DNA from 3 places in the Streptomyces sp. NBC_00775 genome. Region 3 is predicted to be linked to each of the others. Evidence: riboswitches for the same ligand, from Rfam matches in the RefSeq annotation. Region 3 holds a riboswitch; each other region holds the start of a gene.
What was found. Region 3 has a riboswitch for cyclic di-AMP ahead of OIC96_RS18300 (C40 family peptidase). Riboswitches for the same ligand answer to the same signal wherever they lie in the genome.
Positions count from the first base shown of each region.

Region 1: another riboswitch for cyclic di-AMP. It lies ahead of OIC96_RS25390 (M23 family metallopeptidase); the one in region 3 lies ahead of OIC96_RS18300 (C40 family peptidase).
Region 2: another riboswitch for cyclic di-AMP. It lies ahead of OIC96_RS05390 (LysM peptidoglycan-binding domain-containing M23 family metallopeptidase); the one in region 3 lies ahead of OIC96_RS18300 (C40 family peptidase).

Region 1 is NZ_CP108938.1:5,691,854-5,701,558, forward strand. Features, by position in the region: gene OIC96_RS25375 (dihydrofolate reductase family protein) at 1-974, shown strand, start outside; tRNA gene OIC96_RS25380 (tRNA-Met) at 1,261-1,334, shown strand; gene OIC96_RS25385 (PP2C family protein-serine/threonine phosphatase) at 1,461-2,672, shown strand; cyclic di-AMP (ydaO/yuaA leader) riboswitch at 2,906-3,063, shown strand; gene OIC96_RS25390 (M23 family metallopeptidase) at 3,075-4,115, shown strand; gene OIC96_RS25395 (aldo/keto reductase) at 4,329-5,273, shown strand; gene OIC96_RS25400 (PrsW family intramembrane metalloprotease) at 5,472-6,809, opposite strand; gene trmB (tRNA (guanosine(46)-N7)-methyltransferase TrmB) at 6,873-7,718, opposite strand; gene lhgO (L-2-hydroxyglutarate oxidase) at 8,002-9,243, opposite strand; gene OIC96_RS25415 (MFS transporter) at 9,418-9,705, opposite strand, start outside.
Region 2 is NZ_CP108938.1:1,145,878-1,155,582, forward strand. Features, by position in the region: gene OIC96_RS05370 (DUF6250 domain-containing protein) at 1-679, opposite strand, end outside; gene OIC96_RS05375 (rhamnogalacturonan lyase family protein) at 663-2,558, opposite strand; gene OIC96_RS05380 (GDSL-type esterase/lipase family protein) at 2,563-3,630, opposite strand; gene OIC96_RS05385 (exo-rhamnogalacturonan lyase family protein) at 3,627-6,371, opposite strand; gene OIC96_RS05390 (LysM peptidoglycan-binding domain-containing M23 family metallopeptidase) at 6,666-7,580, opposite strand; cyclic di-AMP (ydaO/yuaA leader) riboswitch at 7,585-7,737, opposite strand; gene OIC96_RS05395 (alpha-galactosidase) at 8,044-9,705, opposite strand, start outside.
Region 3 is NZ_CP108938.1:4,127,281-4,136,985, forward strand. Features, by position in the region: gene OIC96_RS18285 (lipase family alpha/beta hydrolase) at 1-411, shown strand, start outside; gene OIC96_RS18290 (M23 family metallopeptidase) at 638-2,230, shown strand; gene pcrA (DNA helicase PcrA) at 2,332-4,803, opposite strand; cyclic di-AMP (ydaO/yuaA leader) riboswitch at 5,266-5,438, shown strand; gene OIC96_RS18300 (C40 family peptidase) at 5,447-6,592, shown strand; gene OIC96_RS18305 (tellurite resistance/C4-dicarboxylate transporter family protein) at 6,690-7,667, shown strand; gene OIC96_RS18310 (hypothetical protein) at 7,645-7,998, opposite strand; gene OIC96_RS18315 (C40 family peptidase) at 8,394-9,467, shown strand; gene OIC96_RS18320 (response regulator transcription factor) at 9,472-9,705, opposite strand, start outside.

The DNA of each region.
Region 1 (9,705 bases), 1.6 Mb from region 3:
GCTCGGACAATCCGCGGCTGCTGGTCAACTCGGCCGAGCGGCGCGCGGCGCGGATCGCCTCCGGGCGGCCCGAGTACCCGCTGAAGGTCACCGTCAGCGGGTCCGGCGACCTCGACCCGGCGGCGCAGTTCTGGCACACGGGCGGCGAGAAGGTCGTCTATACGACGGACGAGGGCGCGGGGAAGGCCTCCGGTCTCCTGCACGGCCTCGGCGTCGAGGTGGTGTCGACCGGGCCCGAGCTCGACTGGCGCGTCCTCCTCGAACACCTTCATGACGTACGAGGTGTACGGCGCCTCATGGTCGAAGGGGGCGGGCGGGTGCACACCCAGCTGATGCGGGAGGGGCTCGCCGACGAGCTGCAGCTCGCCGTCGCACCGCTGTTCGTGGGGGACGTGGACGCGCCGCGGCTGTTCGGGCCCGGGGCGTATCCCCCCGGGCGGATGCGGCTGGTGGAAACACGGCCCGTCGGGGACGTCGTCCTCATCCGGTACGTTCCCACGGCGCCCGGTGTCGGGGGGCTCGCCTCCGCCGCGGACCGGCAGTGGCTGGGGCTCGCGTGTGAGCTGGCGGAGTTGTGTCCGCCCTCGGAGACCGCGTTCAGTGTGGGGGCGGTGGTCGTGGCCGCGGACGGGACCGAGCTGGCCCGGGGCCACTCCCGTGAGGGTGACGATTCCGTGGTCCACGCCGAGGAGGCGGCGCTCGCCAAGATCGACCCCGCCGACCCGCGTCTCGGCTCCGCCACGGTGTACAGCAGCCTGGAGCCCTGCGCCCGCCGCGCTTCCCGGCCCGCGCCGTGCGCCCGCCTGATTCTCGACGCGGGGGTACGGCGGGTTGTCACCGCCTGGCGCGAGCCCGACACGTTCGTTGCCGGCGCCGACGGTAACGCGCTGCTGGCGGCCGAGGGTGCCGACGTCGTCGTACTCCCGGAGTACGAGCAACGCGCGACCGCCCCCAACCGCCACCTCTTGGGCTAGCCCCGTTTCTCGCCCCCGCCGCCCCTACCCGTCCCATCCTCCAGGGGCTCTGCCCCTTCGACCCCGTTCGGTTGTGCGTCGGGTGCGGGTGGGTGGGGGCTGGGCCAAAAGATTGCGCAGTTCCCCGCGCCCCTAAAAGGGGCGCGGGGAACTGCGCAATCTTTTAGGGGGGTCTGGGGGCGCAGCCCCCAGGGATGGGACGGGTAGGGGCGGCGGGGGCGAGAAACCGCTGCTGGGAAACGTGTGTGCTGAGGGTCCCGCGGATGGCGTACACTGGTTTCAACGACGCGGGGTGGAGCAGCTCGGTAGCTCGCTGGGCTCATAACCCAGAGGTCGCAGGTTCAAATCCTGTCCCCGCTACTGAAGGCCAAGGGCCGGAACTCGGATTCACGAGTTCCGGCCCTTGGTGTATGAGGACCCGCGTCCCGCGTCCCGCGTCCCACATCCCCCGGTCGGGCCACACCGCTCGCCCCCGCCCCCCACTCCATGAACCCTGAACGAGTGGGGCAGCAAGCGGACGGCCAGCGGACCGACAGCCCCGTACCCGTACCCGTATCCGATGCCGTCCCGGGAGCCACCCCCGTCCCGACGGACCCGTCCCGCCGCAGGATCTCGTACGCACGGGCCTTCGTCCGGACACTCCCCGCACTGCTCATCGCCGTCGGAGCCGTCTACGACTACGTCACCCCGTCGGACTTCACCGCGGCCCCCCTCTTCACCGCCGCCCCCCTCGTGGCCGCGCCTCTGTACTCACTGCTGGGCACCGTCCTCACCGGCATCCTCACCCTCGCCGCCGTCCTCGCGGTCCACCTCAAGCTCGACATCGTCCTGAACGTCGACTCGGTCACCGAAGCGGCCACCGTGGCCACGGCCGCCGTCCTGGCCGTGCTCATCAACATCCTCGTCCGCCGCAGCGACGAACGGCTCGCCTCGGTCCGGGAGATCGCCGAGTCCGTGCAGCGCGCGGTGCTGCCGGAGCCCGAGGAGCGGATCGGCGGCCTGGAGGTCGCGGCGCGGTACGAGGCGGCGCAGGCGGACGCGTTCATCGGCGGCGACCTGTACGCGGTGCAGGACTCCCCGCACGGCGTACGGCTGGTGGTGGGCGACGTACGCGGGAAGGGGATGGGCGCGGTGGCCGCCGTAGCGGTGGTGATCGGGGCGTTCCGGGAGGCGGCCGAGCAGGAGGCGACGCTGGAGGCGGTCGCCTGCCGTCTTGAGCGGGCGCTGGCCCGCGAGGGGACCCGGCGGGACGGCCTGGACGTCTTCGAGGGGTTCACGACGGCCGTACTCGCGGAGATCCCGCACGACGCGGACGTCGTACGGATCGTCAACCGCGGCCATCCCCCGCCGCTGCTCCTGCACGCGGACGGCACGCTCGTCGCGCTCGCCGCCGAGGATCCCGCGCTGCCGCTCGGCATGGGCGAGTTGGGCACCTGGCCCGACCGGGCGACGGCGGCCGTATTCCCGAGGGGAGCCACGCTGCTCCTCCACACCGATGGCCTGTCCGAGTCCCGCGACAAGCGCGGGGAGTTCTACGATCCCGCCCCGCGTCTCGTCGGCCGCGCCTTCCCCGGGCCCGACGCCCTGCTGACCGCCCTCGCCGAGGAGGTCCGCCGGCACACGGGCGGCGCCCTGACGGACGACATGGCGCTGCTCGCCGTACGGCGTCCGGGGGAGGCGGCCGAGGGGCTTTCTTGATCGTTGTCACGAGGGGTGATCGGGCAGTGCCCCTCCGCATAACAACTGACACACCGTCAACTGAATCGACGTTTATGGAACGTGGCCAACTCGCCCGGTTTACGCCGGTGGTGACCCCAAAGTCCTGGCCAAAAGCGTTAACGATCAGTCCGAACAGCTTGGAATCCGGTACCCGGGTCTATTAACGTTCGATAACGCAGCGCGGTCGTCCCAGCCGTCACAAGAGATGGCTCCGTGCGCACGCGCCGAATCCCGCAAGGGAACCGGGGAACCACCAACTTGGGGTGAATCGAGCGTATTCCGTCGTGGGAACACGACAGGTATACGCGCGTAGGAGACCTTCCTGCTCCGAACCCGTCAGCTAACCCGGTAGGCGAGAAGGAAGGAAAGGAGTGCGCCCACGTGGCGTCCAACCGGCCTGCCCAGCCAACCTCGTTCGCGCCGAACGACACACAGCCCTTCGGCTACGCCTACGGCAACGACGAGGGGCCTTGGGAGGAGTGGAACCCCACTGAGGATTCCGTCCGTCCCGTTCGCGGCCGGCACCGCGTCAGCAAGCAGCGCGGTGGGGGACTCGCCCGCAGCTCCACGGTTCTCGGCGTCGGCGTCATAGCCGCCGTGGGCGCGGGTGGCATGGCCACCGCGGCGCCCGGCAAGCCGCCGGTGTCGATCTCGCTGCCCGACCTGTCGTCGGTCACCGACTCGGCCAAGGCCCTGATATCCGACGGCGATTCCGCTACGCCCAAGGGCTCTTCCACCCCGCTCACCAGCGCCGGCCTGACCAGCGCCGACACCGCGCAGGGCAGCACCGACGCGGGTGAGGCGCTGCGCGCCCGCATCATCCAGCAGGCCGAGTCGCAGCAGGACCAGGTCGACAGCGCGGCCCAGCAGGCCGCCGAGGCCGCCGCCGCGAAGCAGGCCGTCGCGCTCGCCGCCAAGCAGCAGGACGACGCCGAGGCCAAGGCCGCCGCCGCCAAGAAGAAGGCGGACGAGGAAGCCAAGCAGGCCGCCGAGGCCAAGCGTCTCGCCGAGCTCGCCAAGAGCTACTCGCTGCCCACCTCCTCGTACACGCTGACCGGGCGCTTCGGCGACGCCGGCTCCATGTGGTCCTCCGGCTACCACACCGGCCTCGACTTCGCCGCGCCCACCGGCACGCTGATCAAGGCGATCCACAGCGGCACCGTCACCGAGGCGGGCTGGGCGGGCGCGTACGGCTACCGCACGATCCTCACCCTCGACGACGGTACGGAGCTGTGGTTCTGCCACCAGTCGTCGATCAGCGTCAGCGTGGGGCAGAAGGTCGCCACGGGTGACGTCATCGGGCGCGTGGGCGCGACGGGCAATGTCACCGGGCCGCACCTGCACCTGGAGGTCCACCTCAACGGCGCCGCCACCGCGGTCGACCCGATGGCGTGGCTGCGCAGCAAGGGCCTCAACCCCTGAGATCGGCTTCTCCGGACCCTGAGACCGGCTTCGCCACCACTGAGGCCGGCTTCTCCAACACCTGAGATCGGCTTCTCCACCACCTGAGGCCGGCGTAGTTCTCTCCTGATTCCCGGCGGTCCTGACGACAACCCCCCGACGTCAGGGCTGCCGGTCCGGTCCGATCCGGTCTGTGCGGAATACAGCCATCCGGTGCGGGCGTTGAAGCTGATCATGACTTCTCTCCGCAAGCTTGGCTCGTCCGACCTCGAGGTCTTCCCGCTCTCTCTCGGCGGCAACGTCTTCGGCTGGACCGCCGACGAGGCGCAGTCCTTCGCCGTGCTCGACGCGTACGCGGCCGCCGGCGGCAACTTCGTGGACACCGCCGACTCGTACTCGTCGTGGGCCGAGGGCAACAAGGGCGGCGAGTCCGAGACCATCATCGGCAAGTGGCTCAAGGCGCGCGGGAACCGCTCCGACGTCGTGGTCGCCACCAAGGTCAGCCAGCACCCCGAGTTCCCGGGGCTGTCCGGCGCCAACATCAAGGCCGCGGCCGAGGCGTCCCTGCGCCGCCTGGACACCGACCACATCGACCTCTACTACACGCACTTCGACCAGCCGGAGGTGCCGGTCGAGGAGATCATCGGTGCGCTCGACGAACTCGTGAAGGCCGGCAAGGTGCGCCACATCGCCGCCTCCAACATCTCGCCCGAGCGGCTCCAGGAGTCCGTGGAGTTCTCCGACCGCGAGGGCCTCGCGCGGTACGTCGCCCTCCAGCCGCACTACAACCTCGTCTCGCGCGACACCTACGAGGGCCCGCTCCAGGAGGTCGCCTCCCGCACCGGCCTCGCCGCCGTCCCGTACTTCGCGCTCGCCTCCGGCTTCCTCACCGGCAAGTACCGCCCGGGCGCGACGGTCGACTCGCCTCGCTCCGCGGGCGCGGGCCGTCACCTCGACTCCGAGCGTGGTGTCCGGGTCCTGACAGCCCTCGACGAGGTCGCCCAGGCCCACGAGGTCCCGGTGGCCACGGTCGCCCTGGCGTGGCTGGCCGCTCAGCCGACGGTCGCGGCGCCGATCGCTTCGGCTCGGACGGTGGAGCAGCTGCCGGCGCTGCTGGGGGTGGCGGACCTGGTCCTGACGGACGGCGACCTCGGGAAGCTGACGGAGGCCTCGGCGTAACCCCCGGCTTTTCCATCCCTGGGGGCTGCGCCCCCAGACCCCCGCTTAAAAGATTGCGCAGTTCCCCGCGCCCCTTTTAGGGGCGCGGGGAACTGCGCGAGTAACCCCCACCGGCCCGCAGACGAAACACAACCCCCGGCGTCGAAGGGGCGCAGCCCCTGGGGGATGGGACGGGCAGGGGCGGCGGGGGCGAGAACCCTACGAGCGGTAGGGGTTGTACGCGGGATACGGGGTCGCAGGTCCGTAGGGCTGGGTGTAGGGCTGGCCGTAGGTGTACGCGTAGCCGTGTACGGGCCACGGCGGGGGCACCGGGACCACCGGAGCCGTCGCCCGGGCCGCGTACGCCAGGGCCGGCCGGGCGATGTCCCGGCGGCGCCACAGCTCGTCCAGCAACTCGCGCTCCCGTACGACGAAGTCGGCCCCCGCACGCCCCCGGCGCCCCCGATGACGGAGAAACGCCAACGAGGTCGCGTACGCCTCGTACTCCGCGACCGAGCGCCCCGCGGCCTTCCCGAAGTGATGTCCCGCCCACTCACGGGCGAGCCGCCGCGCCCGCATCGACCCCAGTACGTACGGCTCCGGCGCGGTCAGCCACCCGGCGAGGGCATACGCGGGCAGTTCCGCGCGCACGGTGCGCAGCTCCCGCTGCCGTGACCAGATGGCCAGCCAGGTCAGCAGCCCGAACGCGGGCACCATGAACGCGGCGTACACCGCGAAGAACCCGTACTCCCCGAAGCTCGACGAGCTGTTCCAGGCGGAGTGCATGCCCATGGCGAGCAGCAGCCCGCCCAGCGGCAGCAGTACGCGGCGCAGATGCCGGCGTTCGGCGGACATGGCCGCGATGCCGAAGCCGATGCCGGTCAGCACGGTGAACAGCGGGTGCGCGAAGGGCGACATCACCACGCGGACGAAGAAGGTCGCGGCGGTCACGGACGCGAGCCCGCGCTCGCCGCTGAGCTGGTCGGTGCCGAAGGCGGTGCCGAGGTAGAGGATGTTCTCGGTGAACGCGAAGCCGGTGGCGGTGACCCCGGCTATGACGACACCGTCGACGATGCCGGTGAAGTCCCGTCTGCGGAAGAGGAAGACCAGCAGCACGGCGGCGGCCTTCGCGGACTCCTCGACGATCGGCGCTATGACGGTCGCGCCGAGGGTGTCGGCGCTGGACGGGTCGGCGGTCGCCGTCGCTATCCATCTGGTCGCGAAGCTGTTGGCGACGATCGCTATCAGCGCGGCCGCGCAGGCGCCCCAGGCGAAGGCGAAGAGCAGGTTCCGCCAGGGCCCGGGCTCGACCCGGTCCAGCCACCGGAAGGCGGCGACGAGCAGCGGCACGGGGAACACGGCGAGGCCGAGGCCCACCAGAAAGCCCTCGGTGCCGGTCTGTTCGCGGACGAGGGCCAGGATCACGAGCCCCGATATCGCGAGCAGCGCTATCAGCGCGCCGTAGCGCACCGGCTTCCGCTGCCACCAGCGCGCGTGCCGCAGCGCACCGCCGGCGGGACCGCTGGGGTGCGTCGAGTACGGGGGACAGGTGGCCACGGCATTGACCCTAACGAGACAGGGGCGCAGCCCGCGACGGTGCCTGGTGCCGTGCGCGGGGCTTCAGACGCCGCTGGACTGCTGGTCCTGGTGGTGTACGAGGTGCTGTACGCGCCGGAACAGGAGGTCGTTCACCACATGACCCTTGTCCAGTCCCTGGCCCTCGAAACGGGTCAGCGGCCGGAACTCGGGACGTGGCGCGTAACCGCCGTCGGGCTGGGTGTTCTCGAAGTCCGGGTGCGCACTCAGCACTTCGAGCATCTGTTCGGCGTACGGCTCCCAGTCGGTCGCGCAGTGCACGAGGGCGCCCGGTCTGAGGCGGGTCGCGACGAGGCTGAGGAACTCCGGCTGGATCAGCCGCCGCTTGTGGTGCCGCTTCTTGGGCCAGGGGTCGGGGAAGTACACGCGCAGACCGTTCAGGGACTCCGGCGGGAGCATCTTCGTGAGCAGGATGATCGCGTCGCCGTTGCCGACCCGGATGTTGGACAGTCCGTTCCGGTCGGCGAGATTCAGCAGGTTGCCCTGCCCCGGGGTGTGCACGTCCACCGCGAGGATTCCGGTCTCCGGGTCCTCGGCCGCCATCTGCGCGGTGGCCTCGCCCATGCCGAAGCCGATCTCCAGCACGACGGGGAGGTCGGACCCGAACAGTTCCGCGAGATCGATCGTCCGCTGCCCGTCGATGTCCAGACCCCACTTGGGCCACAGCCGCTGCAACGCATCCGCCTGCCCGGCCGTCACCCGGCTCCGCCGCGGCTGGAAACTCCGGATCCGCCGATCGAAGTGCGACCCCGCGGGGTCGGCCTTCGGCCCGTCCGGGAAACGGGGCTCGCCCTTGGCGCGGGCGTGGTGCGGGGAGCCTTCGGTGGTGGCCGGTGCGGGCTCTTCGGGGGAGTTAAGGGAGTCAGACACAGTGGGGTCGATTTTACGGGGCGGGGAGGGGTGGGACGGGGGGTGCAGGCCCCAAGGGTTTCTCGCCCCCGCCGCCCCTACCCGTCCCATCCCCAGGGGCTCCGCCCCTTCGGCCCCGTGGGTTGTGTGTCGGGTGCGGGTGGGTGGGGGCTGGTGCAAAAGATTGCGCAGTTCCCCGCGCCCCTAAAAGGGGCGCGGGGAACTGCGCAATCTTTTAGGGGGGTCTGGGGGCGCAGCCCCCAGGGATGGGACGGGTAGGGGCGGCGGGGGCGAGAACAACCCCTCACGCCGCCGCCAACGTAGCCAGTGCCCTCCGTGCGACCTCTCTCCCGATCGGCAGCGAAGCCGTAGCCGCAGGGGAGGGAGCGTTCAGTACGTGCACGGTCCGGGGGCCCTCCCGGATCAGGAAGTCGTCCACCAGGGTCCCGTCGCGCAGGACGGCCTGGGCCCGCACCCCGGCAGGGGCGGGGACAAGGTCGTCCGGAGTCACCGCGGGCAGCAACCGCCGCACCGCATCGGTGAATGCCGGCTTCGACAGTGAACGCCGCAGCTCCCCGGCCCCGTACCGCCAGTGCCGCCGGGCTATCCGCCAGGAACCGGGCCAGGCCAGGGTCGCGCCCAGCTCCCGGGGCCGGACGACACCCCACCCGTACCCCTCCCGGGCGAGCGCGGGCACCGCGTTCGGCCCGATGTGGACGTGTCCGTCGATGCCCCGGGTGAGGTGCACTCCGAGGAAGGGGAAGGCCGGGTCGGGCACGGGATAGACCAGTCCGTGCACCAGCTCGGGCCGCGCCAGCGTGTAGTACTCGCCGCGGAAGGGCACGATCCGCATGCCGGGGTCGTCCCCGGCGAGCCGGGCGATCTCGTCGCAGTGCAGCCCCGCGCAATTGACCAGCACGCGCGCGCGGACGACCGCCCCGTCGGCCGTACGGACGGCGGCGCCGACGCCGGGGCGCTGGTCGACGCGGACGACAGCCGTCCCGTACCGGATCTCGGCCCCGGAGGACTCGGCGAGCTGCCGGGCCACCGCGACGTAGTCGCAGATCCCCGTGGTGCCGACGTGGATGGCGGCGAGCCCGCGTACCTCCGGCTCGTACTCCGCTATCTGGGCCGGGCCCAGTTCCCGTACCGGAATGCCGTTCTCCCGGCCGCGCTGGACCAGGCCGTGCAGCCGGGGCAGCTCCGCCTTGTCCGTGGCGACGATCAGCTTGCCGGTGACGGCGTGCGCGATGCCGTACTCCGCGCAGAACTTGACCATCTCGGCGGCGCCCCGCACCGCGTACCGCGCCTTCAGGGAGTCCGGGCGGTAGTAGATCCCGCTGTGGATCACCCCGCTGTTGCGCCCCGTCTGGTGCCGGGCGGGCCCCCGCTCCTTCTCCAGCACCGTGACCCGGGTGCCCGGCGCCGCGCGCGTGATGGCATACGCCGTCGACAGACCGACGATCCCGCCACCGATCACCAGCACGTCACAGTCGTAAGCGATCCCCGGCCGCACCTGCACCACCTCCCGGCTTCGATAGTGCACTGCGCCACTGACAATGCCCTCAAACCCGGGGGAGGCGGGCCGAGCCCCGAAAGGGGCGCGGGGCGCTGACATCATGCGGCTCCGCCGCGTGGGCGCGACCAGCCACAGACCACCCGCGGCCCCGAACCCACAGGAACCCGGCAGACGCGAGGGATCCTGCCCCAAGCGGAGCGCCTACGCGGGGGCCATGAGCAGCGGCCGTGCGCGCTCCCGCAGTTCGGCCACGCGCGGTTCGTCGCCGTACGGCTCCAGCCGGTGCAGGAGATCCTTCACGTACTCGGTGGTGCGCGCGGAGGAGATGCGCCCCGCGACCTCCACCGCCCGTACGCCCTGCGCGCACGCCGCGTCGAGGTTGCCCGACTCCAGCTCGGCGACCGCCGACACCACGAGTCGCAGCCCGTGGGAGCGTACGAACTCCTCCGTCGGCTTCGACAGCGCCTGCTCGGTGAAGCGGCGCACCTG
Region 2 (9,705 bases), 3.0 Mb from region 3:
TCCGGAAGTGGCTCCACACGGTACGGAACGCGAAGTGCCCGCTCGCGTAAGGCTCCGGGTCGGTGTAGTCGAAGACCAGTTGCCCGTTGTTCCACCATTGCACGAGGGAGCCGTCCGAGACGATCCGCACGCGGTTCGGCTCGTTCGCCGTGAGCAGCGGTTGCGTGTAGTCGTAGATCAGCGGACGGACGCCCGCCTCGCCGACGTACCGGCGCAGCCGTGTCGTGGTGTTGGTGTTGGCGCCGTATCCCACGTAGTAGGTCTTCAGATAGTCGTACTCCGCGAGGGCACCTGCCCGGGGTGTGGCGAAGAGGTCGTCCGGGGAGCGCACGTCGACGGCGTTCCAGAAGTTGTTCAGGTCGGAGACCCGGTCGTTGACGCCGCCCTCGGAGACGGGTGTGGCGGTGTACTCGATGGCGTACGGCCCTTCGAGCTTCCGCTTGAACCAGACCGTCGCGCCGCTGGGTACGTCGATCTCCAGGACGCCGCGCGAGGCGGTGACCGTGCCGCCGTCCTGGAGTTCGGTGGCCCACTGTCCGAGTCCGTGCCGGAAGTCGTCGGCGGCGAGCAGCCGTCCGTGACGGTGACGGGGCGAGGCGCTCGCCTCCTGGACCGGGACGAGCGCGGCCAGCGCGGCACCGGCGGCGAGTGCGCCGAAGGCTCTACGAGTGGTTGTCATGAGAGGCGTCTCCTTCAGTCGAGGTGGTGGTGATCGCGGGCTTCGGCACCCGCCGGGTCCCGGTGCCCAGGTAGTAGTCCGTGTACGTCGACTGGAGATAGCCGCGTACGGTCCAGCCGAGGCGGTACTCAGGGTTCTGGGCGAGCGTGTAGAGGCGGGTCTTCGTCGGTTCGGTGGTGGTGTAGAGGCGCAGCGCGGTGTGGTCGCCGGTCTCGGCGAGGATCTCCTCGCGCCAGTCGCCGAGCAGGTCGCCGTAGAACGGGGTCGCGTTGCGGGCGCCGGAGACGACGCCGTCCGGGTCGAAGAGCCTGGCGCTGGTCTCGGTCTTCGGGTCCCACTCGTCGACGTGCGTGGAGTCGAGGAGTTCGGCGCCCTTGTCGCCGTCCCACCAGATGCGGAAGTTGACGCTGGGGGTGGTCGTGGAGACCTTGCCGTCCTGGACGTTGAAGACGCCGGCGCCGGGCCGGGTGACGTCGGCCGTGGAGGTCCAGTACTCGTAGCCGGGGTGGGACGGGTCGATGTCGGCGGCGCTGCCCCGGCCGACGTCGAGGTCGGCGTCGCTGGTCGGGTTCGCCGGGTGTTCGCCGGTCACCAGGCGCTCCCCGGTGTCGGCGTCGTAGTAGTACCAGGGGAACTTCGATACGACGCCCAGTTCGGACTGCTGGATGGCGAAGCCCTCCAGGCCCGGCCGGTCGGGGTCCAGGTCCGCGATGTCGAAGCGGTCGCCGTGTCCGGCGCCGTCGACCACGTACCGCAGCGTGCCGTCACTGTTGACGACGTAGTTGCCGTCGGCGATCTCGTCCTTGCCATCCTGGTCGACGTCGACGGTCCGGATCTGGTGGAAGCTGGTGGCGCCGCTGTCGGACGGGACGACGTACTTCCAACGCCGGGTCAGATCGGTCCCGTTGAAGTCCCATGTCTGGAAGAGGATCCGGAAGGAGCCACGCCTGGCGCCGACCCGCGTGACCAACTTCGTGACCAGGCTGGGGTGTTCGCCGTCGAGGTACGCGATCCCGAAGTGGCCGCCGGAGGGGCCGTCGGCCACGAGGTCGTCGGGCACGGGCTGCCGGGTGCGTTCGGTGCCCCTCTCGCCGTCGATCACCGAGATGAACTGGTTCGCGGGCGAGTCGGCCGTCACCTTCGAGCCGTCCGCGAAGGTGGTCCCGTCGGCCGTGTGCACCAGCACCTCGGCCTTCCCGTCGCTGTCGAGGTCGTAGACGGTGACGTTGTCGTCGTTGCGATAGCCGCCGATCGCCGTCGAGCCGCTGATCGCGGCGGGCGCCGGGTCGTTGGCGCCGTTCCCGGACACCTGGGTGTACGAGCCGGGCCCGAGGTCGACGCGCCACAGGCGTTCACCGGTGAGCGTGTACGCCTCCAGGAGGTCGGGCTTGGTCCGGTCGGTGGCGAGGCGGCTGACGACGAGCTCGTACCGCCCGTCCCCGTCGAGGTCCCCGGGCCAGGCGTGCTGCACGGTGTAGCCGTCGGCAGTGGCCAGCGGGATTTCCGCGTACCCCTCGGCGAAGCCGAGCGCCGCTGAACTCGGTTTCTGCTCATGACCGTTGACGACGGCGCGCACGGTGTACGTGCCCGTGCCGGGGCTGTTGTCCTGGTAGGTGGTCGACTTGGTGACCGGTTCGTGGTTGAGCCGTCGGCCGCCCTTGTAGACGTTGAACGCGATGGCGTTCCCGTAGCGGGCGTACTCCGTGCCGAGCAACCGCCAGCTCAGGAAGGTGCCTTGGCCCGAGGGGACGGCGACCAGGCCGCGGTCCAGGTTCTCCACGACGCGGCGCGTGGAGGCCTCGGCACCCTGAGACGGGGTGGCGACGAGGCCGGCCAGCAGCGTGACGGCGGCGATCGCTCCGAGTCTTCGAGGTCTCACGATGTCAGTGCTCCTTGCTCTTGATCAGTGAAGCGAGCCGGTCGGCCACCTTGCGGTGACCCTGGGCATTCGGGTGGACGGTCCCGTTGAAGTCCCCGTCCTCCGGGGAGATCCAGCCCGTGGTGTCGACGAACTCGGCGTGCGGGTCGGCGAGTTCACGGACGACGGCGGCGATGTCGTCGGCGTGCTCACCGCCGAAGGGGCGCAGCGCGAGGATGCGGGCGTGCGGGGCGGCCGACCGCAGCCGGTCCAGGTACGCCCGATAGGCGGCCCGGAACTCCTCCGTGCCGTACGCCGCGTCGTTCGTCCCCTGGTTCACGACGATCACATCGGCGCGGCGGTCCGAATCCGCCCTGGAATCCGCGTAGTTCCAGCCGTACGCGTCCCCGGCGGCCGGGACTCCCCCGTTGCCGGTCCGGAGGACGCCCTGTCTGCCGAAGCCGACCTGGGTGAGGGAGGCGTGCAGATCGTCGGCGACCAGGGTCGGATAGGCGGCCGTGCCGTCGGCGCAGTCGGAGGTGTTCACCTCGCACAGCGCCATGACGCCTTGGGTGATGGAGTCGCCGTAGAAGGCCAACCGGGGCCCTGGCAGGGCGTGTTGGGGAAGCAGGCGCGCGCCCTCGTCCAGCCGCAATCCGGTGAGGACGACTCCGGTCTCCAGAGGCGGAGTCCAGCGGTTGGCCCGCGAGGAGACGTCCTTCACGGAGATCTCGGCGGTGTGCGTCCCCCGGCCCGGCAGGGCGATGTCGAGGTCGTCCCGGTCGACGGCGTACAGCCGCTTCGGCCCACCGTCCACCGACACATAGATCTGTGCCGGCACGGTGATCGACGAGACGTCGAAGAGGGCGTGCAGGGTGCCGCCGGTGAAGCGTAAGCGCAGCCGCGAGCCGGAGTTGACGGTCGTCGCGGACGTCGCCGTCCTCCCCCAGTGCCCTTCGTAGGCAAGACGCCGGTCATCGGGGCGTACGACGTTCGACGTGCCAGACACAGAGACGGGCGATGCGGACACCGCAGGAGTCAGCGCGCACAGCACACCGGCCGTCACCGCCCCGATCAGGAACGTACGACTCATGACGGGATCCGATCGCCGATGAGCGCCAGGTTCTGGATCGCCGCGAGGGCCCACTGCGCCGAGGAGTTGGTGGAGATCCAGGGAATCTCCTCGGTGGTACGGAGCACGGCCGGGGTCCTGATGGTCACGCGCGACCAGTCGTTGGACGGGAAGTACGTGTCGGTGCCGGTGTAGAACTCGTTCCACGCGCGCTTGGCGAGCGTCGGATCGTCCTTGTGCCGTGCCGCGTAGGCCGTGATCCGGGAGTGCGCGGCGGGCAGCGCGGACTTCCAGGTCGAGCCGGTCAGCGCGGTCTTCTCGGCGTTCGTGGCGTTGTAGTACTGCGCGTAGTCCAGCCAGGCGGCGGCGAATTCGGGCTCGTCGTCGCCGAGCAGCGACACGATCTCGCTGTTGGTCTCGACGAGTCCGAAGACGGCGGACAGATGCGAGACGTTCACCGCCTTGTCCGTCGTGACCGCGAACTCGCCGGTGTCGGCGTCGAGAAGACCGGTGCCGGTGAAGAAGCCGTTGGGCTGGGCGGCGATCGTCCGCAGGGAGTTCACCAGTTTCGTACGGGCCTTGTCCGCGTGCGGGCCGCGTCGCTCCCACTCGGTGAGCCAGGCCGCCGACAACCCGCCCCAGTCGGTGCCGAATCCGACGGACAGGGCGTGCCGGTCGCCGGGCGCGTAGCCGTCGTTACGGACCTTGCGCTGCGGGTCGACCTCCAGGAACGTCAGCTCCACGTCGACGAGTTCGCGCAGCAGGTCGCCGGTGCGCTCGTCGCCCGTGAGGAAGTAGTAGAAGCGGCGGTTGGCGGCCGTGGAGATACGGACCTGCTTGGCACTGTCCGCGTAGTGCTGCACCCCGTGCCGGGTGCCGAGCCCGGCCCGCTTCCCCAGGTGGTACACGTCGACCTCACCGGTGTGCCGCGTCATGGCCTCCGCGAAGCGGAACACCTCGGCGGAGCCGGTGCGCAGGAAGTGGTACCAGAGCCACAGGTCGGTGCCCAGCTCGGAGTTGTCCCAGGCGAAACCGCCGACGTCGTAGCGCCAGACGTGCCGGTCGTTGTCGTAGGTGTGCTGCACGTCGCCGTAGTCGAGGAAGCCGTACCAGCGGCGGTCCTCGCGCTGGTCGCGGTAGTAGGCGAAGAGGTCGTCGAGGTGGTCCTCGATGACCTCGCGGGCCGCGTTCGAGCGGTCGACCGGCGCCCAGTCGCCGAAGATCCCCGCGGAGTGCAGGCGTTCGGGGGTGGCGGTGAGCAGCGGCGGGGTGGCGACGGCGGCGGCCTGCGCCGCGAGATCCGCCGCGCTCGGGGTCGACTCGTGGGCCCAGAAGGTCAGTTCACTGGTCCGGGCGATCCCGTACGGGGTCCCGAAGCCCGGCTCGTAGTCCTCGTATGTGATCTCCAGGCCCTCGGCCTGCTTCTCGTATGTGTCCTGGCCGAGGCCGTCGTGGTAGAAGCGCAGGTCGAGCGGTTGTGCCTCGGGCGAGTAGAGCCAGAGGGTGACCTCGGCCGTGTCCGTGGCGGCGCCCCTGATGTCGAGCTGCGTGGGGTGCCGTTGCCAGAAGTCCCGCAGCCCGAAGGAGAGTCCGCCGCTCGGGCCACCGACATGGCCGAAGCCACCGGCCCGCCGTCCGGCCGCGGCCTGGATCCAGCCGTGTCCGTCCTTGGTGCGCTTGCGGATCACATAGCCGTCGGCCGTCGGCTGGGTGAGCGTGAAGTCGCCCCACCGCGGGATGTACGCGAGGCGGCTCGACACGCGGGTGTCCCAGGTCGAGGTGTCGGGCAGCTTCTCGCCGGCGATCTGCGCGGTGCGCACCGCCTCGCCGGGATCCCTGCGCAGTCCTGTGACGCCCTGGACCGCCTCGCTGAAGAGACCCCCGCCGGAGTCTGCGAGGCGGATGTGGCGGTCGTACGGCTGATCGCTCAGCGGCACGGAGAAGCGGACACCGAGGCCTCGCAGGAAGTCGCCGTCCGCCTTGCCCGGCTCCTGCTCGCCGTCCCAGACGAAGGAGTGCACCAGCCGGAAGGACTCGGCGCCGGCGTGGAAGGAGAAGCGCAGCACGAAGGGCAGCCAGCCCCGGCCGCCGTGCCGGTGCCTGCCCTCGACCCGGATGACGGCGCGGACCGGCCCGTCCTGCTCGACCTCGGCCCTCTCGATCCGGCCCGTGAAGTCCTCCGTCGCGACGCCGTCGCGCAGCGAACCCTGGCGCAGGGCGACCAGCCGTCCGTCCCGGGCGATCTCGGCCGCGCCGCGTCGGACACTGCGTACGACGGTGTCGGAGCCCTTCGCGCCGAAGGCCACCGTGATGACACCGGTCGACACCTCGATCCGGCCGCCGGAGCGGGTGACTCTCAGCTGCTGCGAGGGAGCGGCCGGGGTACCCGCGGAGAGTGTGTACGTCTCGGCCTTGGGCGCGCCCGGCGCGATGGCGTGCGCGGTCCACTTCACCGAGCCGTCGGGCCAGTGGCCGGTGACCCAGCTCTGCACGGGCACCTCGTCGCCGGAGGCGGTGGCCAGCCGGAACGTCTGGCCGGGCTGGTGGGTGCCGCGGGACCAGGGCACGCCCCAGACGGTGCCCGCGTGGGTGTCGGGCGCCGTGCCCTCCAGCCAGCGCAGTGCGGTGTCGCCCCCGGCCGGCGGCGCGGCGGCGGCGCTTCGGGAGAGCGCCCAGGAGAACGGAGCGGTGGCGGCCGCGGCTGCGGCGCCCTTGATGACGGTGCGTCGGTAGACGCCGGGCACGGGGACCTCCGAAGGCATAGAAAGCGCTTGCGGAGATCACTGTGGGGCCACTGTCGCACGCCTGTCGATACCTCGTGCAGGCATGCCACAGGACCGCAATGTGCCGATCATGAATCGCTCACGAAAGACCAAAGGCCGAACCCCGGGGATCGTGGGGTCCGGCCTTTGGCTGCTGTCCTGCCTTGGGGAGCAGGGAGTCCTGCTGTGGGGAGCAGGGGTCGTGCCTTGGGGGGCACGGAGTCTGCCGTGGGGGGCAGGGTGTCGCGCCCTGGAGGCACGTGGTCCGCCTTGGGGGGCGGCAGGGGGAAGGCGTCAGCCGACGGCGACACCGTGCGAGCGCAGGTACGCGACCGGGTCCACGTCCGAGCCGTAGTTCGGGGTGGTGCGGATCTCGAAGTGCAGGTGCGGTCCGGTGACGTTGCCGGTCGCGCCGGAGAGGCCGATCTGCTGGCCCGCGGTCACCGTCTGGCCCGCCGAGACGGAGAGCGCGGACATGTGGGCGTACTGGGAGTACTGGCCGTCGGCGTGCTGGATGACGACCTGGTTGCCGTACGCGCCGCCCCAGCCGGCCGAGACGACGGTGCCCGCGGCGATGGCCTTGATCGTGGTGCCGGTCGGGACCACGAAGTCCACGCCGGTGTGGTAGCCGCTGGACCACATGCTGCCCGCCACCTTGTAGCCGGTGCCGACGGTGGCGCCCTCGACCGGCAGGGTGTAGCCGGAACTGCTGCTGGTGGAGGCGGTGTTGGCGGCCGTGGTGGCCGTGGCGGTGTCCGCGGCCGACGTCGTCGACTTGGTGGACGAAGGCGTCGTCTTGGCGGACGACCGGGTGACGCTGCCGGACGCGGCCTTCTTGCCGATCGTCAGCTTCAGACCGGGGTGGATCAGCGACGGGTCGCTGCCGACGGCCGAGCGGTTGTCGGAGTAGAGCTTCTTCCAGCCGCCGCTCACGTTCTGCTCGTCGGCGATCTTCGAGAGCCAGTCGCCGGCCTTCACCGCGTAGGTCTTCGTCCCGGCCGCCTTCTTGGCGGCCGCGGGAGCGGCGGTGGCGGTCTTTTCCGCGGCCTTCTCGGCGGCCTTCGCGACGGTGGCCGTCGGGGTCGCGGCATGGGCGCCGGTGGCCCCCATCAGAGGCAGCGCGAGCGCGGCGCCGCCGGTTCCGGCCACGGCGATCGAGCGGGTGAAACGCTGGGACTTGGGACGGCGGTGCTTACCCTTCGCGGGCATGACGAGTTCCTCTCCGGCGCCTGCGGGGTGAGCTGTCGGGTGCGGACTGGAGATGCCCGGCCGCGCTGGTGCGCGGCTGTACCCCTAGCCGTTCCGGAGACCGGAACAGGCACGGAACCTGTGGGTCCCCCGCTCCTGCCGTGTGCGGGTGAGTGTGCGGGTTCCGGGCGGCGGCAGGATTGGGCGTCCGTCCGGATTGGGGCCGAACGTAGGCGAGATGAGAGCGCGGCGACAACCATGTGCCTTTTCTGCGCGTCCGCCCTTCTTGATCCACGCCGGAATTCCGGTCACCCTCCGTGGATCGACGATCTTTCCGGCCCCGCAACCCGCCCGGGAATTCGGGCATGTTGCGAAATAGGGGTCGCAACACATCGTCACGAATATGACGCTGCTCACGCACCTCGGCCCACGATGCTTTATTCCAGGGCCAGTTGGAATGAAGCCCCTAATTCGGACAGAACAGTCACATGCGACGCAGCCGGATAACTGCCGCATCGAGATCCCCGCGCAGCCCCGTCCGCACCCCGTGATGCAGCAGCACCGCACCTCGGTGCACTTCGCCCGTTTCGCGGCACTCATACGCTTGTGTCGGGTCGAGCCCGCGCAGCCGCAGCGGGGCGACCGGCTCGCCGTACCGCTGGGCCTGGAGCCAGGCGAGGACGACGGTCTCGTCGCCGTGGACGTACTGCACCGCACTCAGCCCGCCCTCCGGGGGCCGCAGCCGGTAGAGGTCGCCGCGCTGGACGACGGGCCGGATCTCCTTGTAGAGATCCACCCAGTCCCGCGCCTCGGCGAGCTCCTCCTCGCTCCACTCGGCCAGGTCTCCGCCGACGCCGAGCACCCCGGCCATGGCGCTCACAAAGCGGAAGCGCAGCGAGCTGACCCGCCCATTGAGCTGCGTGTTCGGGCTGTCCGTGACCCAGGCGGCCATGATCCGGGCCGGGTGGATCTGACCGAAGCCGTGCTGGATGGCGAGCCGGTCGAGCGGGTCGGTGTTGTCGGAGGTCCACACCTGGTCCGTACGCGCCATGACGCCGAGGTCGATGCGGCCGCCACCGCCCGAGCACGACTCGAAGGCGACCTTGGGGTGCGCGGCCCGCAACCGGTCGAGAAGGGCGTACAGGGCCTCCACGTGCTCGACCCACAGCTTCTGCGGGTAGCGCTCGCCGGGCCAGCCGGCGTCCGTGAAGCAACGGTTGAAGTCCCACTTCACATAGTCGATCGGCGCACTGGAGAGCAGGCCGTCGAGCTGCCCCCACAGGTACTCCTGGACGTCCGGGCGGGCGAGGTTCAGTACGAGCTGATTGCGGTACTCCGTCCTGGTTCGCCCCGGCTGGAACTGCACCCAGTCCGGGTGGGCGCGGTACAGCTCGCTGTCCGGATTGACCATCTCCGGCTCGACCCAGATGCCGAACTGCATCCCGAGCGCGTGCACGTAGTCGCCGAGCGGCTTGAGCCCCGCCGGAAAGCGGTCCGGGTTGGGGGTCCAGTCGCCGAGCCCGGCCCGGTCGCTGGTCCGCGTCCCGAACCAGCCGTCGTCGACCACGAAGAGCTCGACGCCCATCGCGGCGGCCCGCCGCGCCAGCACCCCCTGCTGGTCCTCGGAGATGTCGAAGGTGGTGGCCTCCCAGGAGTTGAACAGCACCGGCCGGTCCTGGTCCGCGTCCGGGATGACGTACGCGCGCTGGTACGCGTGCCAGGCCCGGCTCGCCCCGCCGAAGCCGCCGTCGCTCCACAGTCCGGCGAAGACGGGGGTGGTGAACGACTCCCCCGGCTCCAGTCGCAGCAGCCCGGAATCGTCGTACCCTGCGCCGCCGGAGATCTGTACGCGCGCGTCGGGGAGCTGGGCCACGGCGATCCGCCACGAGCCGGACCAGCCGAGCGCGCACCCGTACACCTCGCCGCTCTCCTCGGTCGCCTCGCTGTCGAGGGCGACCCAGGGCAGGTGCTGGTGACCGGTGTGTCCGCGCCGGCTGCCGATGACCTTCTCACCGTAGGTGAGGGGGGAACGCACGAGCCGGGACTCGGCAGCCCAGCGCCCGTGCAGCTGGGACAGCCGCCAGCCGTCGCGCTCGGGCAGTGTCCAGGTCGCGGAGTCGGCGCGCAGCAGCTCCAGGGCGGGGCC
Region 3 (9,705 bases):
ATCGCGCGCTATTACGTGCAGTGCCTCGGCGGCGACCTCCATGTACGCACCCTCGTCACGCTCGGCACCCCGCACTCGGGCACCCGTGTCGCCCCGTTGATGAACGCGCACCCGATCGTCCGCCAGATGCGCCCGGGTTCCGAGGTCATCGAGGAACTGCGCCAGCCCGCACCGGGCTGCCGTACGCACTTCGTGAGCTTCTGGAGCGATCTCGACCATCTGATGGACCCGCTGGAGACGGCCTGCGTCGACCACCCGGACCTGCTCGCGCAGAACGTACGCGTGAGCGGAGTCGGCCATCTCGCCCTGCCCGTGCATCCCGCCGTGGCGGCAGGGATACGGCAGGCGCTCGACATGGAGGAGCCAGGAGTCGGCTCCGGCACCCAGACCGACGGCCTGACAGTGGCGTAACAGCCGCCATACAGCCGCCCAACACCCTCTTGGCTTCGAACACTCTTCGAACGCCAGGCCAAAGCCGTGCCTGCCCTCCCCCGAAACACGGCCGAATGCCCGTTTCCTGCGCGAGGGAAACCTGCCGAAGATTGTCCCGCCCGCGTACCGCCGGGTACAGTCACCGCACTGCTCTGCCAGCCGCACTGCTCTACCAGCCCCTGTTGTCGAGGCGAAAGAGAAGTTGGTGAACGACCGTCACCCGTCGGGGACCGCAACTCCCCCGGCTCCGGCTTCCGATGCCGCCTCGGCGCTCTACGCGTCTTACGGCGGGCAGGAAGTCCAGTACGGCGACTTCACCACGTACGACGGCTACACCACCACCGGTTTCGACACCGGCGCGGGCGCCACGGGCAGTTACGCGACCACGAGCTTCGCGACCGACCCCCTCTTCGGCGACATGACGGGCCAGAACGGCGGCACGGGTTCGTACGACGCCACGCAGTGGGGCACCGGCAGTCACCAGACGTTGAACTACGACCCGTACGCCGCGCAGCACCAGGCCGCGTACGACACCGGCAGCTACGAAACGACCACGTGGGCGACCGGTTACCAGCAGCTCGCCGACATCCCCGCGCAGCATCCGGGCCCCGACGCCTCGGGCCAATGGGACGCGACCGCCTGGCTCCAGCCCGATCAGCCACTCGATCACGCCCAGCAGTGGAGCGCGCCGGCTCAGGAGACGGGCGCGTACGACGCGACGCAGTGGAACACCGTCGGCGGCCACGACACTTACGAGTCGTACGACCACACACAGCCCGACGCGTACGAGCACCAGCACCCGCAGGCCGACGCCTACGAACAGCAGCATCCGCAGGCCGAGTCGTATGAGCACCAGGCCGAGCCGCTCGCGCCCGAGTCCTTCGACCAGCAGGCGACCGCCACGTTCGAGCAGCTCCCGTACGAGCAACCCGCCGCCGCGGACGACGAGTTCGAGACCTCCGCCGACACGGACGACACCGGCGACGAGCACGAGACGCCGCTGCTCGACGACATGGAAGAGGTCATCCCGGCCCAGCGCGCCGCATCGCGGTCCGCGTCCCGCTCCCGTCGCCGTACTCCCGCGAAACGTTCCGCTCTGCTGACCGTCGCCGTGCCCTCGGCCTGTGTGATGGGCGTCGCGGGGATCGCCGCGGCCTCCGTCGGCAGCATCGGCGGAAGCGACAGCAAGGACACCTCGGCCAGCGCGGCCGACACGACCTCGGTGAAACCGTCCGCCGCCAACAACAAGTTGGACACCCAGCTGCAGAGTCTCTCCGCGGGCGCCGACGACTTCGCCGACCGGGCCAGCCGGACGCAGGAACGTATCGACCTCAAGGCCCAGCAGGAATCCGAGAGGCAGAAGGCGGCGGCGGAAGCCGCCCGCAAGGAGCGGCTGCGGCCGAAGTTCGCGCTGCCGGTCACGCAGAAGGGGCTCAGCGCCTACTTCGGCCAGGCGGGCGTCAACTGGATGTCCGTGCACACGGGCATCGACTTCCCGGTCTCGTACGGTACGACGGTGATGTCCGCGACCGACGGGACCGTCCGCACGCAGTGGAACAGTGCGTACGGGAACATGGCGATCGTCACCGCCAAGGACGGCACGGAGACCTGGTACTGCCACCTCTCCAGCTACAAGGTCGCGTCGGGCACGACCGTCAAGGCCGGTGACCCCATCGCCTTCTCCGGGAACTCCGGCAACTCCACCGGCCCGCACCTGCACTTCGAGGTCCGCCCGGCCGGCGGCTCGGCGATCGACCCGCTGCCGTGGCTGCGCAGCCACGGCTTGGACCCGACGTAACCACCCCCGCGACGTGACAACCCCCGGCATGACAACCGGGGTCATCGCCCGCGCCTGGGACCCGGCGTAACAACTGCCGGGCCCCGCCCACGCCTACCGCCCTACAGCTTCTCCACCGGCGCGTACCGCAGCAGCAGCCGCTTCGGCTTCGGCTCCCCGAAGTCGACCGTCGCCTCCGCGTTCGCGCCCGTCCCCTTCACGCCGACGACGGTTCCGAGGCCGAACTGGTCGTGTGTGACGCGGTCCCCGACCGCCAGCGAGACCACCGGCTTCTCGGAGGCACCGCGGCGCGTCGCGAACCCGGAGGCCCCCGAGGCGGCGGACCGCGAGCGCGAGGACGACAGGGACGCCGCGATGCCCGAGGCCGGACCCGACGACACGGGAGCCATGGCACCCGTGCGCTTCCAGTCCAGGTGGGCCTCCGGGATCTCCTCCAGGAAGCGTGACGGCGGGTTGTACGAGGGCTGCCCCCACGCGCTGCGCATGGACGACCGGGTGAGATACAGCCGTTCCCGCGCGCGCGTGATGCCGACGTACGCCAGGCGCCGCTCCTCCTCCAGTTCCTTGGCCTGTCCCAGCGCACGCATGTGCGGGAAGACGCCGTCCTCCATGCCGGTCAGGAAGACCACGGGGAATTCGAGGCCCTTGGCGGTGTGCAGGGTCATCAGGGTGATGACGCCGTTGCCGTCCTCCTCGTCCGGGATCTGGTCGGAGTCGGCGACGAGCGCGACCCGCTCCAGGAACGCGGAGAGCCCGCCGGGCGCCGCGGCCTCGCCCGCTGCCTCGCCCTCGCCGGACTCCTGCTCGAACTCCAGGGCCACGGCGGCGAGTTCCTGGAGGTTCTCGATACGGGTCTCGTCCTGCGGGTCGGTCGAGGCCTGCAACTCGGCGAGATAGCCGGTGCGTTCGAGGACCGCCTCCAGCACGGTGGCCGGGCCGGCGCCCGATTCCACGATCGTACGGAGGTCCTCCATGAGCGTGTTGAACCGCTTGACGGCGTTCGTCGAGCGCGCCGCCATCCCGTACGCCTCGTCGACGCGGCGCAGGGCCTGCGCGAAGCTGATCTTCTCGCGCTGCGACAGCGCGTCGATCATCGCTTCGGCGCGCTCGCCGATGCCGCGTTTGGGGACGTTGAGGATGCGGCGCAGCGGGACGGAGTCCTCCGGGTTCGACAGCACGCGCAGATACGCGAGGACGTCCCGAACCTCCTTGCGCTCGTAGAAGCGGACACCGCCGACGACCTTGTAGGGCAGGCCGACGCGGATGAAGATCTCTTCGAAGACACGGGACTGCGCGTTCGTACGGTAGAAGACGGCGACGTCGCCCGCCTTGGCCTCGCCCGCGTCGGTGAGACGGTCTATCTCGTCGGCGACGAACTGTGCCTCGTCGTGCTCGGTGTCGGCGACATAGCCCGTGATGTTCGAACCGGCGCCGGCGTTGGTCCACAGGTTCTTGGGGCGGCGGGACTCGTTGCGCTCGATGACCGCGTTGGCGGCGGACAGGATCGTCTGCGTGGAGCGGTAGTTCTGCTCCAGCAGGATCGTCGTCGCGTCCGAGTAGTCCTCCTCGAACTGGAGGATGTTGCGGATGGTCGCGCCGCGGAAGGCGTAGATCGACTGGTCGGCGTCGCCCACGACGCACAGCTCGCCGGGGTCGCTGTCGGCGGGCCCCACCAGCTCCCTGACCAGGGCGTACTGCGCGTGGTTGGTGTCCTGGTACTCGTCGACCATGACGTGGCGGAAGCGGCGGCGGTAGTGCTCGGCGACGTCCGGGAAGGCGCGCAGCAGATTGACCGTCGTCATGATCAGGTCGTCGAAGTCGAGCGCGTTGGCCTCGCGCAGCCGCGACTGGTACATCGCGTAGGCCTGAGCGAGGGTCTTCTCGAAGCCGTCGGCGGCCTGGCCCGCGAAGTCCTCCTCGTCGATCAGCTCGTTCTTCAGGTTCGAGATCTTGGCGCTGAACGACTTCGGCGGGAACCGCTTGGGGTCGAGGTCCAGGTCGCGGCAGACCAGGGCCATCAGGCGCTTGCTGTCGGCGGCGTCGTAGATCGAGAACGAGGAGGTGAAGCCGAGCTTCTTGCTCTCGCGGCGCAGGATCCGCACACACGCGCTGTGGAAGGTCATCACCCACATCGCACCCGCGCGCGGGCCGACGAGGTGCTCGACGCGCTCCTTCATCTCGCCCGCGGCCTTGTTGGTGAAGGTGATCGCGAGGATCTGGCCGGGGTGGACATTGCGCTCGGCCAGCAGATACGCGATCCGGTGCGTGAGCACACGGGTCTTGCCGGAGCCCGCGCCGGCCACGATGAGCAGCGGGGAGCCGGAGTGCGCCACGGCCGCCCGCTGGTTCTCGTTCAGCCCGTCCAGCAGCGCCGCCGCGTCCACGGCGGGCCGGGGCGCGCCGTCGCGGTAGTACGCGTCCCGGTCCGGCGGCACGTCGAACTTCCCGCCGAACAGATCGTCCGGAACGGGCTCCGGCACGTGATCGTCCTCGGGCGGCGGCGGGGGCTCTTCCTCGTGGGCCCGTGAGGGCTTGAGGTCCGCCAGGAAGCTGTCATCAAAGAGGCTGCTCATCGCTCTCCGAGTCTAGGCCGCCCCACTGACAGCCCGCCGCCACCCTGAAAACTCGACCGGAAGTCGTGACGCGGCTCAGGAACCCAGGATCTTCCGGTGCCGGCCGCCGGCACCCTCCCACCCCCCCCAGAACCGTTCCGTCACGTTCGGTGACGGTCGGTGACGGTCGCCGCCTTGCCAGGCAGCCCGGCTTCGGCGGCGTACGGCTGCCCGCTGTCGCGCGAGAGCCGACGCGGCATCCGATCGTGACCGACCGGAAACTAACGCCCGGAGCGGGGCGGACGTCACTACTCCTGACAAGTCGCCATAGATCATTCCGGATTGACCGCGCGGGGTGACGCCCAGGGCAAAGGTCACGAAAATGTATCGGGCATATCGCACATCAACCTTCACACGGGCCACACGAGTTGGCTAGCGTGCCGGGCAGGCCGCTCGACCCGCACCGGCGAACATCGCCGGGCCGTGCGGCCTCCGCCGAGTTCGGCGCGCCCTCGCGGCAGCCGGAGCCGGGGACCCAACCGACCTTGGGGTGAATCGGTCCACCTGCCTTGTGGGGCAAGGACCGTAGGGCAAACCTTCCGGAACCACCCGCCCGAACCCGACAGCTAACTCGGTAGGCGGATGACGGAAGGAGTCGCCTCTCTTGGCGTCGCATCGCACACCGCGTCCTACGGGTACGCGCGTAGCAGGCATACGGACCCCCGCCGCCCTGGCGACGGCGGCGCTCACCTCGGTGGCCCTGCTCTCCCAGACGGCGAACGCCGCGCCCTCGGCCGAGCCGAGGCCGAGCCTCGAAGAAGTCGAGAAGAAGGTCAACGACCTTTACCACCAGGCCGAGACGGCCACCGAGAAGTACAACGCGGCGAAGGAGAAGACCTCCAAGCAGCGCAAGAAGGTCGACAGCCTCCTCGACGACGTCGCCAAGCGCACCGAGAAGCTCAACACCTCGCGCGAGGAGCTGGGTTCGTTCGCGGCGGCGCAGTACCGCACCGGGGCCGCCGCCCCCGACACCGCGACCCTCCTGCTCGCCGACGACCCGCAGGACTACTTCGACCAGACCCAGCTGATGAGCCGCCTGACCACCCGCCAGAAGGCGGCCGTCGACGACTACATCACGGAGCAGGCCGCCACGACGAAGAAGCGCGCGGAGGCCTCCAAGAGCCTGCAGACGCTGACCACCTCGCAGAGCGCGCTCAAGACGTCCAAGGCAGACGTCCAGAAGAAGCTCTCCGCGGCCCGCGAACTGCTCTCGGACCTGACCGCCGAGGAGAAGGCGCGGCTCGCGGCGATCGAGAAGAAGAAGCAGGAGGAGGCCGACCGCAAGGCGGCCGAGCTGGCACAGCAGCAGGCGGCCGCGCAGAAGGCGGCGGCTGCGAAGGCGGCCCAGCAGGAGTCGTCGTCGAGCTCGACCACCACGGACTCCTCGTACGCCACCAAGGCCGCCAAGGCCATCGCCTTCGCCCGCGCCCAGATCGGCAAGCCGTATGTCTGGGGCGCGACGGGCCCGGGCTCGTACGACTGCTCCGGACTCACCCAGGCCGCCTGGAAGGCCGCCGGCGTCACACTGCCGCGCGTCACGACCGACCAGGTGAACGCGGGCACGACGGTCTCCCTCTCCGACGCCCAGCCCGGTGACCTGGTCTTCTTCTACGACGACGTCAGCCACGTGGGTCTCTACATCGGCAACGGCATGATGATCCACGCGCCGAAGCCGGGTGCGTACGTCCGCGAGGAGTCGATCTACTACGGCGGGACCTCGATCATCCACAGCGTGGTGCGTCCGGCGTAAGGCGTTTTTGCGGTGCACGCGCGCGTGAGGCTTGTCATCCGCCACGCGCGCGCGTGGCCCGCGGGCAACCGGCCCGAAGATCCCTAGCATCGGCCCCATGCCAGCAGCCGTCTCCCCGCTCCGCACCTGGTGGGCCCAGCGACCGCCCGCCGCCGGTGCCGCCGTCATGGCCACCGGCGTCATGTCGGTCGGGCTGCATCTGACCGGCTACGAGACCCTGTCCCGTATCGCGCTGGCCCTGGCGTCCGCCGGCTGGCTCGCGCTCGCCGCGGACTTCGTCGTCCGGCTGGCGCGGGAGCGGGAGCGGTGGGTGGAGGAGGCGGGCACACCGGCCGGGCTCACCGCCGTCGCGGCGACCACCGTGCTCGGTACGGGGCTGTCCGCACTGGGGTGGCAGGGGCCGGCCGAGGCCCTGCTCGCACTGTCGGCCGTGCTCTGGCCGGTGCTGCTCTTCCGCGTCGTACGGCACTGGAAGCGCCGTATGCCGGGAGGCGTGTTCCTCGTGTGCGTGGCCACGCAGGGGCTCGCGGTGCTGGGCGCCACGCTCGCCGCGGCCGTGGACGCGGAGTTGCTCGCGCATGCCGCACTGGTGCTGTTCTGGCTCGGGATCGCCCTCTACGGGGTGGCGCTCGCCCACTTCGACCTCCGCGAGGTGGCCTGGGGCGCCGGGGACCACTGGGTCGCCGGCGGCGCGCTCGCCATCTCGGCGCTGGCCGGGGCCAAGCTCATCGCCGCGCACCACGTGAACCCGTACCTGTGGAACAACGACGACCAGGGCGTCCTGCGCGCCGTGACCGTCGCGCTGCTGGTGCTCGGCCTCGCCTGGTACTGCGTCCTCGCCGTCGCTGAGCTGGTGTGGCGTAGACCCCAGTACGACGTACGGCGCTGGGCGTCCGTCTTCCCGATGGGGATGACGGCGGTGGCGGCCCTGTCGGTCGCGACCGCCCTCTACATCCCCTGGCTCAAGGGGCCGGGGCAGGTGCTGCTGTGGATCGCGGTGGCGGCGTGGCTGGCCGTCGCGGCGGGAGCCGTGCGGTCCTCCGCCGCGGCCGTCAGGTCCAGAGCACCGCGATGAAGATGTTCGCGGTGGTCAGCAGCCCGACGAGCCCGAAGAGGCCCTTGTCCACCTTCTCGTCGTCCCGCTTCACATAGACGAGCCCGAGGATCACGATCAGCAGGGCCAGCTTCACGCCGATCTTGATGGTGTTGACCGTGTTGTCGTCGGCCTGGTTGAGGCCGACCAGTACGACGCCCGTGACCAGCATGGTCAGCGCGCCATGCAGCATCGCGGGAACGAAGCGGGCGGTGCCCTGGCCCATCGCCTTCATCTGGGTGAGAAAGCCGCCGAGAAGCGAGGCGATGCCGATGATGTGCAGGCCGACGAAGAGATGGATGAGTACGTCCATGAGGCCGGAGCCTAATCGGACGCCCAAGTCCCTCTTGTCACCGGCCCACCCCTTGTAACCCCTAGCACCCGGGCAACCCCGGTTTTCCCGGATTCGCCGCATCGGTCATCGCACTGCGTGAAGTCGGCGGCGCCAGGCGGTGATCACGGTCACATACGGTCACTGGGCGATCCAGTGGCGACAGTTCCGCACATGGCGTTACCCACGCCTCACTCCCAGGTTTAGCGTCCTCCACCAGGTGACCGGCTCCCCACCGCCGCCCGGGCCAGGGGCGGCAGCCGGCCACCACCGCCGAGAAGGTCCGGCGGTGGCCCGCTCCCCCTGTGTGGGCCGCCGCCGGACGCGTCACCGCTGACCGCGCTCCCCTCGCGGTCGTACCGAAGGATGTGGCCCTCGTGGCAGCGCACCGCAAGCCCAGACCGCGCTCGCTCGGCGGAAACACGGCCCGCACAGCCGCCACGATCGCCCTCGCGGGCGCGGCGACGGCGACCGGCTTCGACGGGACCGGGCACGCCGATCCGCAGCTGTCTCCGGCGCAGGTGAAGGCCAAGGTCGACAAGTTGTACGAGGAGGCGGAGGTCGCCACCGAGAAGTACAACGGTGCCAAGGAGAAGGCCGACAAGGCGGAGGAGCGGCTGAACACGCTGCGCGACGAGGCCGCGCGCAGGGAGGACCGGCTCAACTCGGCGCGGGACGCCCTGGGTTCGATAGCGGCGGCGCAGTACCGCAGCGGCGGCCTCGACCCCGCACTGCAGCTCGCGCTCTCCGACGATCCCGACCAGTACCTGGACGGGGCCGCGTTCGCCGAGCGGGCGGGCAGCCGGCAGGCGGCGGCCGTGGGCCGCGTACGCAAACAGCTGCGGGAGATCGAGCAGTTGCGCGGCGCCGCACACGTGGAACTCGCCTCGCTCAAGTCGCGGCAGGCCGAGCTGAAGCGGCACAAGAAGACGATCAACGGGAAACTCGACGCGGCACGGCTGCTGTTGTCCCAGCTCAGCCCCGATCAGCGCGCGCGGCTGGGGGAGGCCGGTGGCATCGACGGCGCTGGGCAGCGCGCCTCGCGCTCGTCGGCCCGGGACCTGGACCCGGTGTCGTCGTCCGGTACCGTCGCGGCCGCCAACTCCCGTGCGGCAGCGGCCGTTTCCTACGCCTACGCGAAGCTCGGCAGCCCCTATGTCTGGGGCGCCACGGGCCCCGACGCCTTCGACTGCTCAGGCCTCGCCCAGGCCGCGTACCGCTCGGCGGGCATCTCGCTGCCCCGGACGACCTACGCCCAGATCAATGCCGGACGCCGTGTCTCGCGCTCCGAACTCCTCCCGGGCGACCTGGTGTTCTTCTACTCCGGCATCAGCCACGTCGGCATCTACGTGGGCAACGGCATGATGATCCACGCCCCCAACCCGACGGCGCCGGTACGCGTGGCGCCGATCGACGAGATGCCGTTCGCGGGGGCCACTCGGGTGGTGTGAGCGACTAGACGAGCCGTCGTGCCGTGGCCCAGCGGGTCAGCTCGTGCCGGTTCGAGAGCTGGAGCTTCCTGAGGACCGCGGAGACATGGGACTCCACCGTCTTGACGGAGATGAACAGTTGCTTGGCGATCTCCTTGTACGCGTACCCGCGGGCGATGAGGCGCAGTACCTCGCGCTCGCGCTGGGTGAGGCGGTCGAGGTCCTCGTCGACGGGCGGGGCGTCGGTCGAGGCGAACGC